One region of the Streptomyces sp. NPDC005438 genome, then DNA from elsewhere that is predicted to be linked to it. Evidence: riboswitches for the same ligand, from Rfam matches in the RefSeq annotation. Region 1 holds a riboswitch; the other holds the start of a gene.
The links. A riboswitch is a leader RNA that binds a small molecule or an ion and turns the genes downstream of it on or off. The one in region 1 is predicted to bind glycine.
Positions count from the first base shown of each region.

Region 2: linked by a shared signal. The riboswitch ahead of gcvP (aminomethyl-transferring glycine dehydrogenase) and the one ahead of gcvT (glycine cleavage system aminomethyltransferase GcvT) in region 1 are both predicted to bind glycine.

Region 1 covers NZ_JBEXEP010000002.1:707,697-716,292, forward strand. Annotated here, with positions in the region: gene glyA (serine hydroxymethyltransferase) at 1-658, opposite strand, end outside; gene gcvH (glycine cleavage system protein GcvH) at 711-1,097, opposite strand; gene gcvT (glycine cleavage system aminomethyltransferase GcvT) at 1,260-2,399, opposite strand; glycine riboswitch at 2,571-2,662, opposite strand; gene ABZT14_RS07860 (AAA family ATPase) at 2,908-3,576, shown strand; gene ABZT14_RS07865 (hypothetical protein) at 3,772-4,392, opposite strand; gene ABZT14_RS07870 (enhanced serine sensitivity protein SseB) at 4,562-5,344, shown strand; gene ABZT14_RS07875 (enhanced serine sensitivity protein SseB C-terminal domain-containing protein) at 5,461-6,240, shown strand; gene ABZT14_RS07880 (ABC transporter permease) at 6,676-7,674, shown strand; gene ABZT14_RS07885 (ABC transporter substrate-binding protein) at 7,743-8,596, shown strand, end outside.
Region 2 covers NZ_JBEXEP010000012.1:171,470-180,065, forward strand. Annotated here, with positions in the region: gene gcvP (aminomethyl-transferring glycine dehydrogenase) at 43-2,937, opposite strand; glycine riboswitch at 3,114-3,210, opposite strand; gene ABZT14_RS22945 (PRC-barrel domain-containing protein) at 3,344-3,727, shown strand; gene ABZT14_RS22950 (DNA polymerase IV) at 3,673-5,115, opposite strand; gene ABZT14_RS22955 (MerR family transcriptional regulator) at 5,182-5,781, opposite strand; gene ABZT14_RS22960 (bifunctional nuclease family protein) at 5,977-6,447, opposite strand; gene ABZT14_RS22965 (FHA domain-containing protein) at 6,669-7,202, opposite strand; gene ABZT14_RS22970 (DUF881 domain-containing protein) at 7,636-8,596, opposite strand, start outside.

The DNA.
Region 1 (8,596 bases):
AGGGCACCGGGGAGGGGTGCAGCCCGGCGGCCACCAGACCGGCGAAGTGCGCCATGTCGACCAGGAGCAGGGCCTCGACCTCGTCGGCGACCCGGCGGAAGGCGGCGAAGTCCAGGTGGCGGGGGTAGGCGGACCAGCCGGCCACGATCATCCGGGGCCGGTGCTCGCGGGCGAGGCGCTCGACCTCCTCCATGTCGACCCGGCCGGTCTCGGCGTCCACGTGGTAGGCGACCACGTTGTAGAGCTTGCCGGAGAAGTTGATCTTCATCCCGTGGGTGAGGTGTCCACCGTGGGCCAGGTCCAGGCCCATGATGGTGTCGCCCGGCTTCAGCAGGGCGAACATCGCGGCGGCGTTGGCCGAGGCGCCCGAGTGCGGCTGGACGTTGGCGGCCTCGGCGCCGAACAGGGCCTTGATCCGGTCCCGGGCGATGTCCTCGATGACGTCGACGTGTTCGCAGCCGCCGTAGTAGCGGCGGCCCGGGTACCCCTCGGCGTACTTGTTGGTCAGGACCGACCCCTGTGCCTCCAGCGCGGCGACCGGCGCGAAGTTCTCGGAGGCGATCATCTCCAGGGTCGACTGCTGCCGGTGGAGTTCGGCGTCGACGGCGGCGGCGACATCGGGGTCGAGCTCGTGCAGAGACTGGTTCAGAAGCGACATGAGTGCTTTCCGGTGAAGGTGCCCGCGCCGGGCGGGCACAGGGGAACGGGCTTCAGTTACCGGTGAAGGCGGTGTACTCGTCGGCGCTCAGCAGGCCCTCGGGCTCGCCGGCGGACGTGTCCAGCCGCACCTTGAACAGCCAACCGTCCTCGAAGGGCGCGGAGTTGACCAGCGCGGGATCGTCGACGACGTTCTGGTTGATCTCGGCGATCTCACCGCTGACCGGCGCGTAGAGGTCGCTGACCGACTTGGTGGACTCCAACTCGCCACAGGGTTCGCCCGCGGTCACGGTGTCGCCCACCTCCGGCAGCTGCACGAAGACGACGTCACCCAGCGCGCTGGCGGCGTGCTCGGTGATGCCCACCGTCGACACGCCGTCCTCGGCCGCCGTCAGCCACTCGTGCTCCTTGCTGTACCGCAGGTTCTCGGGGTTGCTCATGGCTAGATTCTCCTGGGGAAGAGGGGTGATGGGCGAACAGGTCTTGAGGGTTGGACGTCCGGGACCCACTATGCGGGTCCCGGCACCGCGCGACACCTCGGTCGCCCGCCCGGACCCGTGCGGGTGCCGTCGGGTCGCGGCGCCGCCGCCGTACGCCAGGGCTCAGCGTTCCCGCTTGTAGAAGGGGAGCGCCACCACCTGGTACGGCTCGTGGGAGCCCCGGATGTCCACGGCCACGCCCTTGGTGCCCGGCTCGGAGTGCGAGGCGTCGACGTAGGCGATGGCGATGGGCTTGCCCAGGGTGGGGGAGGGGGCTCCCGAGGTGACCTCGCCGATCACCGTGCCCTCGGCGTTCACCACTGGGTAGCCGGCGCGCGGTACCCGTCGGCCCTCGGCGACCAGTCCGACCAGCTTGCGCGGGGGCTGCTCCTCGGCGCGCTTGGCGGCGACCTCCAGGGGCTCGCGGCCCACGAAGCGGCCGTCGTTGGTGGTCTTCTCGAACTTCACCACCCGGCCCAGGCCGGCGTCGAAGGGGGTGGTGTCGGTGGTGAGTTCGTGGCCGTACAGCGGCATCCCCGCTTCCAGGCGGAGGGTGTCCCGGCAGGACAGCCCGCAGGGCACCAGGCCCACTCCCGCGCCGGCCTCGGTCACCGCCTGCCACACGGCGGGCGCGTCCTCGGGGGCGACGAACAGTTCGAAGCCGTCCTCACCGGTGTACCCGGTACGGGCGATCAGGGCGGAGACCCCGGCGACGGTGCCCGGCAGGCCGGCGTAGTACTTCAGGCCGGCCAGGTCGGCGTCGGTCAGCTGGCCCAGGATGCCGGCCGACTCGGGGCCCTGCACCGCGATCAGGGCGTAGGCCTCGCGGTCGTCCCGTACCTCGGCGTCGAAGCCGGACTGCCGCTGCCGCAGGGCGTCCAGCACCACCTGGGAGTTGGCGGCGTTGGCCACCACCATGAACCGCTCCTCGGCCAGCCGGTAGACGATCAGGTCGTCGAGGATGCCGCCCCGCTCGTCGCAGATCATGGTGTACCGGGCGCGGCCCACGGCCAGCTTGGTCAGGTTGCCGACCAGGGAGTAGTCCAGCAGCTCGGCCGCCTGGGGGCCGTGCACGGTCAGCTCGCCCATGTGGGAGAGGTCGAACAGCCCGGCCCGCTCGCGTACCGCGAGGTGCTCCTCCCGCTCGCTCCCGTAACGCAGCGGCATGTCCCAGCCGGCGAAGTCGGTCATGGTGGCGCCCAGCGCGCGGTGCGTGGCGTCGAGGGCGGTGTGGCGTACGGCGTCGGGGGGTGTGCTCGTCATCCTGGGCTCCGTGGGAGAGGGGTCAACCGGACCTGGTGGCGCACCCGTCGTGTGGCACGCCCTCCCCATCTGTCATCGGAACCTGAGAGGTTCGCCACGACCCCCGACCGGGGTGGGTGGCTTGCACCTTGGGTGGGGCCACACCAGGGCGGCCCGCTTTTCAGATCTGCCTCACCCAGCGCGGTAACTGTGCCTGAGAGATTCAAGGGAGGACTTGCTCCTTCGGCGCCCCGTGGTGTCGGGGGCTCTCCCGCGTGGGTTCTGTCGGCCGATATGCAGTTGCCGGCACATCATGACATGTGCCGGGTGTGTGTGGACCCCCAGGTGGGCGAGGAATCTCCTTGAGCGACATTACTCGTTGTTGACACTCTCGACTCAGGCCGCTGAACGTGGCCGTGACGGGGAGGCGGGCCGGATGGGCACTGCGCGGGGCACTTCGGCGGAGGGGCGTGGAGGAACGGAGCGGTGGTCGGCGCGCGACCCCGGTGTCCCCTTACCGCCCCCCTCGGTGACGGTGACCGTGGCGGCCTCCGGGCCGCCGGAGTGCGAGGCGCCCGGCCATCCCCGGGACCTGCGCGGAGTCGGTGCCCCGCAGGTGCTCCTCTTCCCCGCCGGGGCGCGGGTGGTGGTCTCCGGGCTGCCCGGCAGCGGCAAGTCCACCCTGATGCGCCGCACCGTGGGCGAGGGGGCGTGCCGGGTGGACTCCCAGGACACCCGGGACCGTTGGGCGTCCCGGATGCCGCCCTGGCTGCCCTACGCGGTCTACCGCCCCCTGGTACGGCTGGCCCACTACCTCGCGCTGTGGCGGGAGTTGGGCGGCGGACGGAGTGTGGTGGTGCACGACTGCGGCACCCAGGGCTGGGTACGCCGTTGGCTGATCCGCGACGCCCGTCGCCGGGGCCGCGCCCTGCACCTGGTGCTGCTCGACGTCCCCCCGCCGGTCGCCCTCAACGGGCAGGCACAGCGGGGCCGGGGGGTGAGCCGTTACGCCTTCGCCCGGCACCGCCGAGCCGTGGGGCGGTTGATCCGCCAGGCGCTGACCGGGCGGTTGCCGCGCGGGTTCTCCTCGGTGGTGCTGCTGGACCGCGCCTCGGCCACCGCCCTGCGGGGCATCCGGTTCGAGGTCGCGGAGACCTCCTCGGTACCCCGGCAGGTGGACCCGTCCGTCGGGCGGTGACCGTCCGGGCCGGAGCGGTGCCGTCACTTTCCGGCCACTCGTCCCCGGGGTGAGGGCGCCAACGGCCCCCACCCCGGGAGGAGTTGGGTGCTCCCCGGGTCCCGCGAACCGGGGCCCGTCCGGCCGGCCTCCGGGGGAGGCGCGACGGGCGGGCACCGGGACAGCCGGGGCCGACCTGGCGGGGTACGGCCGGGGTCAGCCGACGGGCAGGCCCCGGGCGGCGCGACTGGTCTGGGACTCCGGCAGCTGTTCGTCGGCGCCGGGCCGGGCGTTCTCCCCGGTAGGCGCCGGCAGGGTCTCGACCTGGGGCAGGCCACCGGTCCGCTCGATGGCCCGTAGCAGTGCGGCGCTGGCCGCGACGGTGGCTCCCGCCTCCTTGCTGATCTTCTCCGGCTTCGCCGAGACGGCCGCCCGGGCCAGCGCGTCCGCTCGTTGGGCCAGGGTCTCCGCCGCCTTGGCCTCCGCCTTGGCGGCCTCCGAGCGCGGCTCCTGGGGCGGGGTGATGGTCTCCAGCGTCGACCGTACGGCCCGGCTGTGGTCGTTGGCCTGCGCCTTGCTCAGCTTCCCGTGCCGGGCCCGGAGAACGTCGGCCAGCAGGTCGGCGACCGGTTCGAAGGTGCCGCCGATCTTCCGCAGCGCCTCGGCCTGCCGCGCCAGTCGTTCGGCGTCCGGGACCGGTGCCTTGCCGTCGGCGTCGCCGGCCACGACCAGGCGAGGCGGGGGAGCGTCGGCGGCCGAGGCGGCGGTGGCGCCCACGGCTCCGAGGGCGAGCGAGGCGGTGAGGACCGTGGCCGCGGCCGTCTTGGGGATGCGCATGGTGGTTCTTCCTCCGGTACGTCCGACAGGGGATCTGGACGTGCCCAGCCTCCGAGCGCCCGGCACCGTCCGCAACCGAGCCGTCGCCGCAGGTGACCCACCGGGTGACAGTTCGGTCCGAACGGCCCAGCGGGGCTCCTCACCAGCCGTTTCCTCTAGGGTGTCGGCCATGACAAGTCCCCAGCAGCCGCAGCACTTTGGGCCGGGCCATGGTGGAGGGTGGCCGAGCAACGAGTTGGAGGAGGTGCTGTCCTCCTCGCTGAACGCCGGCCAAGCCGGCGGACGACTGCTGGAGGTGCTGGCCCGCAGCCAGCTGTGGGTGCCGCTGCCCGAGGGGGGCGGGCCGGACAGCCCCAACCTCGACCTGCCCACCGTCCAGCTGGACGGTGCCCCCTACGTTCCGGTGTTCAGTTCCGAGCAGCAGTTCCTCCAGGCCACCGGGAGCCACCTGAGCTTCGCGGTGGCCCCCGCGGTGGAGTTCGCCCGTGGCCTGCCCCCGCAGGTGGGGGTCGCCGTCAACCCCGGGGGCACGGTGGGGGTGCCCCTGCCGCCCGAGGCGGTGGCCGAACTGTGCGGGGCGGCGCCGGGGTCGGGGGTACCCGGGGTCGCCACCGGTGCCCGGGTGCGACTGTTCGAGCCGGACTGGCAGCAGGAGCCGGTCGACCTGTTGGCCACCGCGGCGGGGGAGTTCGCCGCGCAGCCGCCGGTCCGCAGCGCCCGCAGGGCGCTGGCCAGTGTGGAGGGCCGGGACCCCAGCCTGTACATCGGTGTGGAGCTGGACCTGCTGGACCCCGAGGCCCGTACCGCCGCCCATGACGCCTTGGCGCGCGCACTGGGGAACCACCCGGTGCGGTGGCCGGTGCAGATGGTCTTCCTGGACGCGGCGAACGACCCGATGGTGGAGTGGATGCGCCAGTGCGTGCGCCCCTTCTACGACCGTGAGCAGTCGTAGTTCGGCTCCGGCATAGGTGGGGAAGCCCACGGTGCCTCGTAAGCTGGTTGGATGAGGGGGCGGGGCCCACGGGGGGTCCGTCGGAAGACCGCAAGGCAGACGAAGGGGCGGCCCAGGTGAGCGCGGGTGGAAGCGTCGAGCAGCTGCTGCACCAGGTTTCGCCCGGGCGTTACGACGCCTACGAGGCGCTGTTGGCCGCCCTCGCGAACGGGCAGGTCTGGATGCTGCTGTGGCACGGCCACCCCGGCTCCCCGGACGCCCAGTACGGCAACATGGATGTGGACGGCCACGGCTACGCGCCCTGTGTGACCTCCGCGCAGGAGCTGGCCGCCTCCGGCTGGAGCCGCGCCCACGAGGTGGTCACCGGACGGGAGATCGCCGCCGCCCTGTTCCCCGACCGTTGGGGCATCTGGCTCAACCCGCACAGCCCCGGCGGGGGCGTGGGCATCCCCTGGCTGGACCTGCGCCGGCTGGCCACCGGCCTGGACCAGCAGCCGGCCGGGCCGCTGCGGATCACCGAACCGGTGCTGGACGTCTCCCGGTTCTACGCCCTGCTGGCCCAGAACGCCTATGCCACCCCGGTGGTGCGCAGCCTGCGGCGCGCCTGGGTGCAGCCGGCACTGGGGCCGCCGTACCTGGCCATCGGCCTGGACCTGTACGACCAGAGCCCGCACGCCCTGGAGGGGGTGCGGCGGATGATGCGGCAGTCGGTGGGCGCCGTACCGGACGGGCTGCCGGTGTCGACGGTGGCGATGTCGGACGACTACGACCCGGTCGCGATGTGGCTGCGCGCCAACTCCCGTCCCTTCTTCGACCGGGACGCCGCCGGCGCCCCGGCTCCCGCCCCGCAGGGTGCCGGCCCGGCCATGGGGTACGGCTACCCCCGGCCGTACTGACTCCCGGTCAGCCACGGTCGCCGGTCGCGGGGGCCCGGTGGTCCGGGTGGTCCGGGTGGCCCTCTCCCGGCCGGGCCGGGTTCCCCGTTCCGGGAGCCGACGCCCCGTCAGCCGTCGTAAGGGTTGGGCGGCTGGTGCGGGGGGTGCTCCGGCTCCGCTCGCCGGCGCGGCGATCATGGGCCGCTCAACCGTGTGAAATGGTGCAAACAGGTCGTCGTGTACCGGAGATAAGGGGTAACCGTTCGGATAGCGGAGCCGGCGTGCGGGATCACAGTTACGCATACTTTCCCCTAAGCCCCTGGCGACGGAGTGTGACGGCGTTGAAGACTCCCCAGCCAGAGGCCAACGGCTTCTGTACCAAGCTGCACCGAACCAGCCGCCACCAGCGGCAGTCATGGGGCCGGTGATCGCCGGCCGAGAGGGGTTCCCAGCACGATGACGGCACCTATGCACGAGACCGCCGCCGACACGGAGGCGCCCGTCGAACCCGTCGGTGACGGTGGCGCCGTCAAGGTCGAGGGTCGCTCGCCGGGCCGGATCGCCTGGAACCGACTCAAGCGAGACAAGCTCGCGGTCGCCGGCGGTGCCATCGTCCTCGTACTGATCCTCGTGGCCGTCTTCGCGCCGGTGATCAGCGCGCTGACCGGACAGTCCCCGGACGAGCGGCACGAGGACCTGATCGACCCTCTCTTCAGTACCCCGATAGGGTCGCTCGGCGGCATCAGCGGGGACCACTGGCTCGGTGTCGAGCCCGTCAGCGGACGCGACATCCTCGCGCGCATCGTGTACGGCGCCCGGGTGTCCATGCTCGTCGGCTTCCTGTCGGCCGTGGTCGCGGTGATCGCGGGCACCATCCTCGGCACCCTCGCCGGCTACTTCGGCGGCTGGCTGGACGCGCTCATCAGCCGGGTGATGGACATGCTGCTGGCCTTCCCCCAGCTGCTGTTCATCATCTCCCTGATCGCCGTGATGCCGAACAACCTGCTGGGCCTGACCGGTACCGGCGTACGACTGCTCGTCATGATCCTGGTGATCGGCTTCTTCGGCTGGCCGTACATCGGCCGGATCGTGCGAGGGCAGGTGCTGTCCCTCCGTGAACGGGAGTACATCGAGGCGGCACGGAGCCTCGGCGCGGGGCGGCTGTACATCCTCCGCAAGGAGCTGCTGCCCAACCTGATCGCGCCGATCACCGTCTACATGACGCTGATGATCCCGACCAACATTCTTACCGAGGCCGCGCTGAGCTTCCTCGGTGTGGGCGTCAAGCCCCCGACCGCTTCCTGGGGCTCGATGCTCTCGGACGCGGTCACGTACTACGAGACCGACCCGATGTACATGATCATCCCGGGCGTCGCCATCTTCATCACTGTGCTTGCCTTCAACCTCTTTGGCGACGGTGTGCGTGACGCGCTCGACCCCAAGGGGACACGTTGACCCCACCAGCCCCACCCCCGGCCCGGCGCTTCGAGCGGGCCCGTGACACACACGGAGGATCAAAGATCGTGAGTACCCAACGGACGAGCAGGCGCAGAGTCGCCGCGCTGTCGGTCGTGGTCACCGCCACCCTCGTCGCCACCGCGGCCTGTGGGGGAGGCGACAAGGACGACAGCAGCGGCGGCACCTACAACGCCGGCGTCAACAAGATCGCCAACGCCTCCGACAAGCGTGGCGGCACCCTCAAGTTCGTGGGCGAGCAGGACGCCGACTCCTGGGACACCACCAGGATGTACTACGGCTTCGCCTTCGACTTCGCGCGCTACTACAGCCGCCAGCTGGTCAGCTACACCCCGGAGCCCGGCCAGAAGAGCATCGACCTGAAGCCCGACCTGGCCAAGGAGAAGGCGCAGGTCTCCAAGGACGGCAAGACCTACACCTACGAGCTGAAGGACGGCCTGAAGTGGGAGGATGGCAAGCCCATCACCTCCAAGGACGTCAAGTACGGCATTGAGCGGCAGTGGGCCCAGAAGGTCCTTTCCGGTGGCCCGGTCTACCTGAAGGACGTCCTGGACCCGGACGACAAGTACAAGGGCCCCTACGAGGGCGGCGACCTGGACGCCATCCAGACGCCGGACGACAAGAAGATCGTCTTCAAGCTGCCGAAGCCCAACGGTGACTTCGAGCAGATGCTGGCCATGCCCACCAACTCCCCGGTGCGCAAGGACAAGGACACCAAGTCCAAGTACGGCCTGAAGCCCTTCTCCTCCGGCCCCTACAAGTTCCAGTCCTACAGCCCGGGCAAGTCGCTGTCCCTGGTGCGGAACAAGCACTGGAGCCGTTCCACCGACGACCTGCGCAAGGCGCTGCCGAACGCCATCAAGGTCACCCTGCTCAGCAACCCCGAGGAGCGGGACAACCG
Region 2 (8,596 bases), on a different contig from region 1:
GGGGCCACTGCTGTCACCGGACCGTGTGGGTCAGTCGCCCGTTCAGTCGTCGTACTCCTCCATCGGGGGGCAGGAGCAGACGAGGTTGCGGTCACCGAAGGCGCCGTCGATCCGGCGCACCGGCGGCCAGTACTTGCTCGCCGGGTCGACACCGGGCGGGAACAGCGCCTCGGCGCGGTCGTAGGCGTGCGGCCACTCGCCGGCCAGCTGCGCCCCGGTGTGCGGAGCGTTGCGCAGGGGGTTGTCCTCCGCGCTCCACTCGCCGTTGCCGACCCGCTCGATCTCCGCCCGGATGGCGATCATGGCGTCGCAGAAGCGGTCCAGTTCCGCCAGGTCCTCACTCTCGGTGGGCTCGACCATCAGGGTGCCGGCCACCGGGAAGGACATGGTCGGGGCGTGGAAGCCGTAGTCGATCAGCCGCTTGGCCACGTCGTCGATGCTCACCCCGGTCTCCTTGGTGAGCGGGCGGACGTCGATGATGCACTCGTGGGCGACCAGCCCGCCGGGACCGGTGTAGAGCACGGGGTAGTGCGGCTCCAGGCGCCGGGCGATGTAGTTGGCGCTGAGCACCGCGACCTGGGTCGCCCGCAGCAGTGCCTCCCCACCCATCAGCCGTACGTAGGCCCAGGAGATCGGCAGGATTCCGGCCGAGCCCCAGGGGGCGGCGGAGATCGGGCCGATACCGGTCTCCGGTCCGGCCTCCGGCTGCAGGGGGTGGTTGGGCAGGTACGGCGCCAGGTGCTCGCGCACCCCCACCGGGCCCACCCCGGGGCCACCGCCGCCGTGCGGGATGCAGAAGGTCTTGTGCAGGTTCAGGTGGGACACGTCCGAACCGAACTTGCCCGGACGGGCCAGCCCGACCAGGGCGTTGAGGTTGGCGCCGTCGACGTACACCTGGCCGCCGGCGTCGTGCACCGCCCCGCAGATGTCGGTGATGTGCTCCTCGAACACCCCGTGGGTGGAGGGGTAGGTGACCATCAGCACGGCCAGCTGCTCACCGTACTGCTCGATCTTGGCGCGCAGGTCGGCCACGTCCACGTCGCCGTCCTCGCCGGTCCTGACCACGACCACCTTCATCCCGGCCATCACCGCGCTCGCCGCGTTGGTGCCGTGCGCGGACGAGGGGATCAGGCAGACGGTGCGCTGGTCGTCACCGTTGGCCCGGTGGTAGGCGCGGACCGCCAGCAGTCCGGCCAGCTCCCCCTGGGAGCCGGCGTTGGGCTGGAGCGAGACGCGGTCGTAGCCGGTCAGTTCCTCCAACTGCCGCTCCAGCCCCCGGATCAGGGTGAGGTAGCCCTGGGCCTGCTCGACGGGGGCGAAGGGGTGGAGGGCACCGAACTCCGGCCAGGTCACCGGCTCCATCTCGGTGGTCGCGTTGAGCTTCATGGTGCACGAGCCCAGCGGGATCATGCCCCGGTCCAGGGCGTAGTCCCGGTCGGCCAGTCGCCGCAGGTAGCGCAGCATCCCGGTCTCGGAACGGTGCTGGTGGAAGACCGGGTGGGTGAGGTACTCGTCGGTCCGCAGCAGCTCACCGGGGAGGGCGTCGGGGGTGGCGGCGTCCAGCGCGTCCACCCCGGCGGGGTCCACCTCGACCCCGAACGCCTGCCACACCGTGGCGAGTTGGGCCCGGGTGGTGGTCTCGTCACAGGCCACGCCCACCTGGTCGGCGTCCACCAGCCGCAGGTTGACGCCCTGTTCGCGGGCCCGCCGTACGACCTCCTCGGCGCCCTGGGGCACCCGCGCGGTCAGGGTGTCGAAGAACCGCTCGTGGGTGACCTCGACCCCGCCCCGGCGCAGCCCCTCGGCCAGCACGGCGGCGAACCGGTGGGTACGGCGAGCGATGGCGGCCAGCCCCTCCGGGCCGTGGTACACCGCGTACATCCCGGCCATGACGGCCAGCAGCACCTGGGCGGTGCAGATGTTGCTGGTGGCCTTCTCCCGACGGATGTGCTGTTCCCGGGTCTGGAGCGCCAGCCGGTAGCCCTTGGCGCCGGCCACGTCCTTGGAGACGCCGACCAACCGGCCCGGCAGGCTCCGCGCGTGCTTCTCCCGTACGGCCATGAAGCCCGCGTGCGGGCCACCGAACCCCATCGGCACCCCGAAGCGCTGGCTGGAGCCGACCGCGATGTCGGCGCCCAGGGAACCCGGGGAGGCCAACAGGGTCAGCGACAGCAGGTCGGCGCTGACGGTGACCACCGCGCCCAGCTCGTGGGCCCGCTCGATCACCGCGCGGTGGTCCCGGACCGCCCCGGAGGCCCCGGGGTACTGCAACAGGACGCCGAAGACGCCCTGTTCGGCCACCTCCTCGGGGATGCCCTCGCCCAGGTCGGCGACGACCACCTCCACCCCGGCGGGTTCGGCGCGGGTGCGCAGCACGGCCAGGGTCTGCGGCAGGCAGTCGGCGTCCACCAGGTAGACGCCGCCCTTGACCTTGCCGACCCGGCGGGAGAGGGCCATCGCCTCAGCGGCGGCGGTTCCCTCGTCCAGCAGCGAGGAGTTGGAGGTGGGCAGCCCGGTCAGGTCGGCCACCATCGTCTGGAAGTTCAGCAGCGCCTCCAGGCGCCCCTGGGAGATCTCCGGCTGGTACGGGGTGTAGGCGGTGTACCACGCGGGGTTCTCCATCACGTTCCGCAGGATCACCGAGGGCGTGAAGGTGCCGTAGTAGCCCAGTCCGATCATGGAGTGCAGGACCTGGTTGCTCCCGGCCAGCTCCCTCAGCTCGGCCAGGACCTCGGCCTCGCTGCGGCCCTCGGGCAGCCGCAGGGACCCGGCGCTCTTGATGACGTCCGGCACCGCGGCCTCGGTCAGCTCCTCCAGCGAGCCGTAGCCCACCTGGGCCAGCATCTTGGCCTGGTCCTCGGCGTCGGGGCCGATGTGCCGCCGCTCGAAGGCGTCGGCGCGCTCCAGATCGGCGAGGGAAGTGTGTGTGGCGTTCATCGCGGGGGCCTCCTGGTCGCTGCGACCTTCGAGGGGCACCGCGGCACGGTGCCCGAACGGCCTCCCCCTCTGTCATCTCAACCTGAGAGTTTCACCGGGCCGTCGTCCCGGCTTTCACCGTCGGTGAGGAGGGGCTGCGGTACGTGTCCGTGGCCCGCCCTGCTTTCCAGAGAGACCTCGTCCGCGCGGTACGTGAGCCTGAGAGATTCCGGGGAGGATTTGCTCCTTCGGCGCCTCCGCCCGGTGGACGGAGAACTCTCCCGCACAGGGTCAACAGCCTTCTACGAGCGTACCAGCGCCCTTACCCCCTGGTCTCGGGGCGGCGTTCGACTGGCCAAGTTCCCGGAAGTGGCTTTTCGTTGTATCTGGAATCCTCGGCAGGACTGGAGACCCCGTGGGAGGGCCCGTGCAGACCGACATCGATCCGCGCAGCTTGATCGGCCGCAAGGCCTTCGACCTCAACGGAGCCAAACTCGGCACGATCGACGAGGTCTACCTCGACGACGCCACCGGTGACCCGGAGTGGGCGGCGGTACGCACCGGACTCTTCCGCCGGGACGCCTTCGTCCCCCTGGAACCCAGCGAAGTGGTGGAGGCCGGGCTGCGCGTGCCCTTCGAACGGCACCTGGTCAAGCAGGCCCCCGACCTCGGGGTGGGGCGCCACCTCTCCCCCGAACAGGAACTGCGGCTGTACCGGCACTACGGCCTCCACGTACCGCTCGACAACGAGCTGCCCTACCCCCCGGTGCCCGAACGGCGCTTCGGCCGCATAGCCGGGGCCGACGGCTGAACCTCCCCCTCGTGCCACACCGGCTCGGCCGGCTCCAGGTCGGGATCGTCCACCCCGAAGGTACGCACCCTCCCGGGCCCGGTCCCCGGCCCCTCGAACCGTACGGTGACCCGCCCCACCCCACTGCCCTGCACCCAGCCCGCCCCGTGCTCCCGGTGCCACACGTCCCGCCCCGGCATCCACCGCCGCGCCGAGGGCGCCTCGGCCACCGGTGCGACCACCGCCGGCTCCACCGGGTCCGCCGCGGCCGACTCCAGGGGTGAGGGCGCCTCGACCACCGCCGTGGTGTGCGTCTGGGCGAACAGGTCCTCCTGGGTGAAGGAGGCCAGCCCGCTCACCCCCACCCCCAGCAGCCGGACACCGGCCGTGGTGTCCACCCCCGCCAACAGCCGGGCCGCCGCCTCACGGATGACGCTGGGGTCGTCGGTCGGACCACGGAGGGTCTCGGAACGGGTGAGGGTGGAGAAGTCGTAGCTGCGCACCTTGATCACCACCGTACGGCCGGACTTGCCGCTGGTGCGCAGCCGCCCGGCACAGCGCTCGGCGAGCCGGTCCAGTTCCAGGGACACCCTGGTGCGGTCGGTGAGGTCCTCGTCGAAGGTGTCCTCCACGGAGATCGACTTGGTGTCCCGCTCAGCCACCACCGGCCGGTCGTCCAACCCCAGCGACATCCGGTGCAGGGCCGTGCCGTGGGCCTTGCCCAGCAGGCGCAGCAACTCCGCCTCTCCCGCCTCGGCCGTCTCCCCCACGGTGTGGATGCCGGCCCTCCGCAGGGCCTCGGCGGTGGCCGGGCCCACGCCGGGCAGGGTGCGCACCGGCAGCGGGGCCAGCAACTCCCGTTCGCTGCCCGGCTCGATCACCACCAGTCCGTCCGGCTTGGCCTGCTCCGAGGCGATCTTGGCGAGCATCTTGCTGGAGGCGAGCCCCACCGAGGCGCTGAGCCCGGTGGCGTCCCGCAGGTCCCGTCGGACCCGCCGACCCCACGCGGTGGCCAGCTCGGCCGTTTGGCCCTGGTGCCGGGCCCGGTCGCGTTCCGGCCAGTCGTCACCGGCCTCCAGGTCGACGAACGCCTCGTCCAGGCTGAGGGGTTCGACCAGAGGCGACAGGGCGGTGAGCAGACCCATCACCGTCTCGCTGACACGTCGGTAGAGGTCGAAGCGGGGCACCAGGTACGCCGCGTGGGGGCAGAGCCTGCGGGCCTGTGCCATCGGCATCGCCGAGTGGACCCCGAACCTGCGGGCCTCGTAGGAGGCGGTGGCCACCACTCCCCGGGGCCCCAACCCGCCCACCACCACCGGACGTCCGCCGAGGCTGGGCTTGGCGAGCTGCTCCACGGACGCGTAGAAGGCGTCCATGTCCAGGTGCAGGATGGTGGGCACGTCTCTCACGGTGCCGATCCTGCCGTACGGCACCGACAGTCGCCGGTCGGCGCGGGGCGCCGACGGGCCGGGGGCTCAGCCCACGCGGTTGCGGCGACGGGCCAGCTCGTCGTCCGGGTGCTCGCCCGGGACGGTCTCACCGCTGTCCACCCGCTCGGCGTGCAGTTCCTCCAGGGCTTCCTCCACGTCGCGCCAGACCACTCCGACGGCGATGCCGAACACGCCCTGGCCGCCCTGGAGCAGGGCCACCACGTCGTCCGGGGAGGAGCACTCGTAGACGGTGGCGCCGTCGCTCATCAGGGTCATCTGGGTCAGGTCGGCCAGGCCCCGGGCGCTCAGGTGGCTGACGGCGGCGCGGATGTTCTGCAGGGAGACACCCGCGTCCAGCAGACGCTTGACGATCTTGAGGACGACCACGTCCCGGAAGCTGTACAGCCGGTGGCTGCCGGAGCCGTACGCGGGGCGGATGCTGGGCTCCACCAGGCCGGTACGGGCCCAGTAGTCCAGCTGGCGGTAGGTGATGCCGGCGGCCGAGCAGGCGGCCGGACCTCGGTACCCCACCTCGGGTGCGGGGTCGGCGGGCCCCACGGGTGAGGGAGAGGGGAGGGGTGTGGGCCGTGGCTCGTGAAGCGGAACGGGACCGCTCGCCCCCGTCTCCTTGTCGGTGCTTCCCACTCCGACCTCCGTCCTTCACGTCCAGTTGGACGTTCCCCAAGACTTGCCCCACGAAGGTAGGCAGTCACCCGGAGTGCGTCAATCAACGCCACACTGGGCACGGCGAGTGATTTTCCCCCGTAGAGGGGTTTCACCTTGCGAGGTCTCGGGAAACCCTGGCCTCTTGGCCGGACGGACCCGTCCCCACGCGGTCGGCTACTGGCTGCTTCCGAAGTCCTCGGGAGAGATCTGGTCGAGGAACTCGCGGAACTTCTCGACCTCGTCCTCCTGCTCGTCGGGAATGGCGATCCCGGCGTCGTCCAGCACACCGTCGCTTCCGTAGATGGGTGTCCCGGTGCGGAGGGCCAGGGCTATCGCGTCCGAGGGGCGGGCACTGACCTCGACCCCGCTGGCGAAGACCAGCTCCGCGTAGAACACGCCCTCTCTGAGGTCGGTGATGCGGACAGCCGTCAACTCCTGCCCCACCGCGTCCAGCACGTCCTTGAACAGGTCATGCGTCAGCGGCCGAGCAGGGGTCATACCCTGCTGGGCGAAGGCGATTGCGGTGGCCTCACCCGGGCCGATCCAGATCGGCAAATACCGCTCGCCCCCCACCTCGCGCAGGAGAACGATCGGCTGGCTGTGGGGCATTTCGACCCGGACACCCACGACGTCGAGCTCGTTCACACAGCAACCCTAGGCCCAGGCCGCCCGGTTTGGATAGTCGGGCCGTGCGTTGGAGGAAGTCTTTGCCCGGTTCACGTCGCCTTTCGGCTTGTGCCCGACGCCGATCACCCGGCGAACCCGGGCGGGAGGCGGGTGGACGGAACGCGACGTGGGGCTGTTCCCGAAAGTGGTTTCGGGAACAGCCCCACAGGATGTCGACAGGCCGAGAACGGCCGGCCGGATCAGACCGTACGCGGACTGGCGAAGAAGCTCAGCCGGTACTTGCCGATCTGCACCTCGTCGCCGCTGGCCAGTGCCACGCCGGACTCGATGCGCTCACGGTTGACGTAGGTGCCGTTGAGGCTGCCTACGTCGGAGACGGTGAAGACCCCGTCCCCGCCCCGACGGAACTCCACGTGGCGTCGGGAGACGGTGACGTCGTCCAGGAAGATGTCGCTCTGCGGGTGCCGTCCGGCGGTCGTCAGCTCGCCGTCCAGCAGGAAGCGGCTGCCAGAGTTGGGCCCCCGCCTGACCACCAGCAACGCCGAACCCAGGGGCAGGGCCTCCACGGCCGCCTGGACCTCCGGCGGCAGGGAGGGTGGTGCCTGCCCGGTGGCCTCCGCCTCGTAGGCCTCCAGGCCGGAGATGGAGATGGTGGAGGTGGTCTCCGAGGAACGCTCCCCCAGGGGCACTCCGCCCCGGAGCGGCGTACCGCACTGGGAACAGAAGCGGCTGGACTCCGGGTTTCGATTCCCGCACCTGTTGCAGACCGGCAAGTCAGCTCCTCCTGCCGTACCCGTGGCGGCCGATTGCCCGAAACCTATGGTTCCCTCACCTTCAGGGTCAACAGAAACCGCTCCGTGCCCACCGGATGGGGCAGTGCCCGGTTCGCCCACCTCGTCGCGGAACAGCGGACGCCCCGCGTCCTGCGCCTCTCCCGCGTCTTGCCGCTCGCCGGCCCGGTGCCGCGCCGACCCGCTGGCTCCGCCGTCCTGGCGGTTCCTGCCGAACAACTTCGAAAAAAAACTCACGGGCGATTCCCCTCGCACGACACAGACCCGCCCGTGGGGCAGGACAGACCCTCGTTACACGTCATGACACCAACGGACGCTGTAGTGACAACGTCCCCGATCGTCTGACAGTTTCCCCTACTCGGCGCCTTGACTCCTCCTCGGCCCCCAGAATGATCACCCCGTCCCCGCTCGGGTCTCACTGCGAGGACGACCGAGCGTGGTCGGGGCGCTTCGCGGACCGCAGAGCGTCCACGGTGATGTCCTGGGAGCGCTCGATCTTCACCGTCGCCCGCTCCTTCTCCATGCTCTGCACGACACCACCGGGGATGTTCAGCGCGGGTTCGAGGTCCTGGGGCTTGCCGATGACCTCGAACCGGTAGGGCGCGGAGATCTTACGGCCGTCCACCGCCACCCCGGTCCCGCTGTCCGAGAAGTAACTCCCGGCCACCACGCGGACGTTGTTGACCTGGATGGCCTCGGCTCCCGCCGCCCTCAGTTCCTGGATCGTGTCCAGCAGCATGTCCGCCTCCACCCCCTTGTCCGGGTCCTCGATGGTGAGGTGGATACCCGGCCCCTGCGCGGCCACCGTACCCGCCAGCACCCCCAACTGGCGCTCCTTCTGCCGAGTCTGCTTGCGCGCCTCCTCGGCCTGGTCCGAGCTGTTCTCCAACTCCGTACGCTGGTTCTGGAGTTGCTGCTTCTCCTCCTCCAGCCGCTTGGTGCGGCCGTCCAGCTCGTCCAGGATGCGCACCAGGTCCTCCTGGCGGGCACCCCGCAGGGCGCTGTTCTCACTGGTCGACCGGACCTGGATGGCCAACCCCAGCCCCAGTACGAACAGCAGCAGGGCCACGATCAGTTGGGCCCGGGTGAGGCGCGGCGGCCACAGCGCGGCGACGAGCCGCTGCCGGCCGGAGCGCGCCGGGGTCTCGTCCTTCCCCTCCGACCGCTGCTCCTCGTGGTCCTCGGCGTCTCCCGCGCCCTCCTCGGGCTCGTCGGGGGCGCCGGCCTGTGGTGCCTCGACCTCCGGCTCGTCCTCCGGCCGCCTCTCGGCCGGCAACGCGGCGGACCGAGGCCGGTCGCCGGCACCCGGGGCGTCCGTCCTCCCGCCCCGGTCCGGCCGGGGTCGGGGCTCGGAAGGTGGCCGGCCGTCGTCCTCC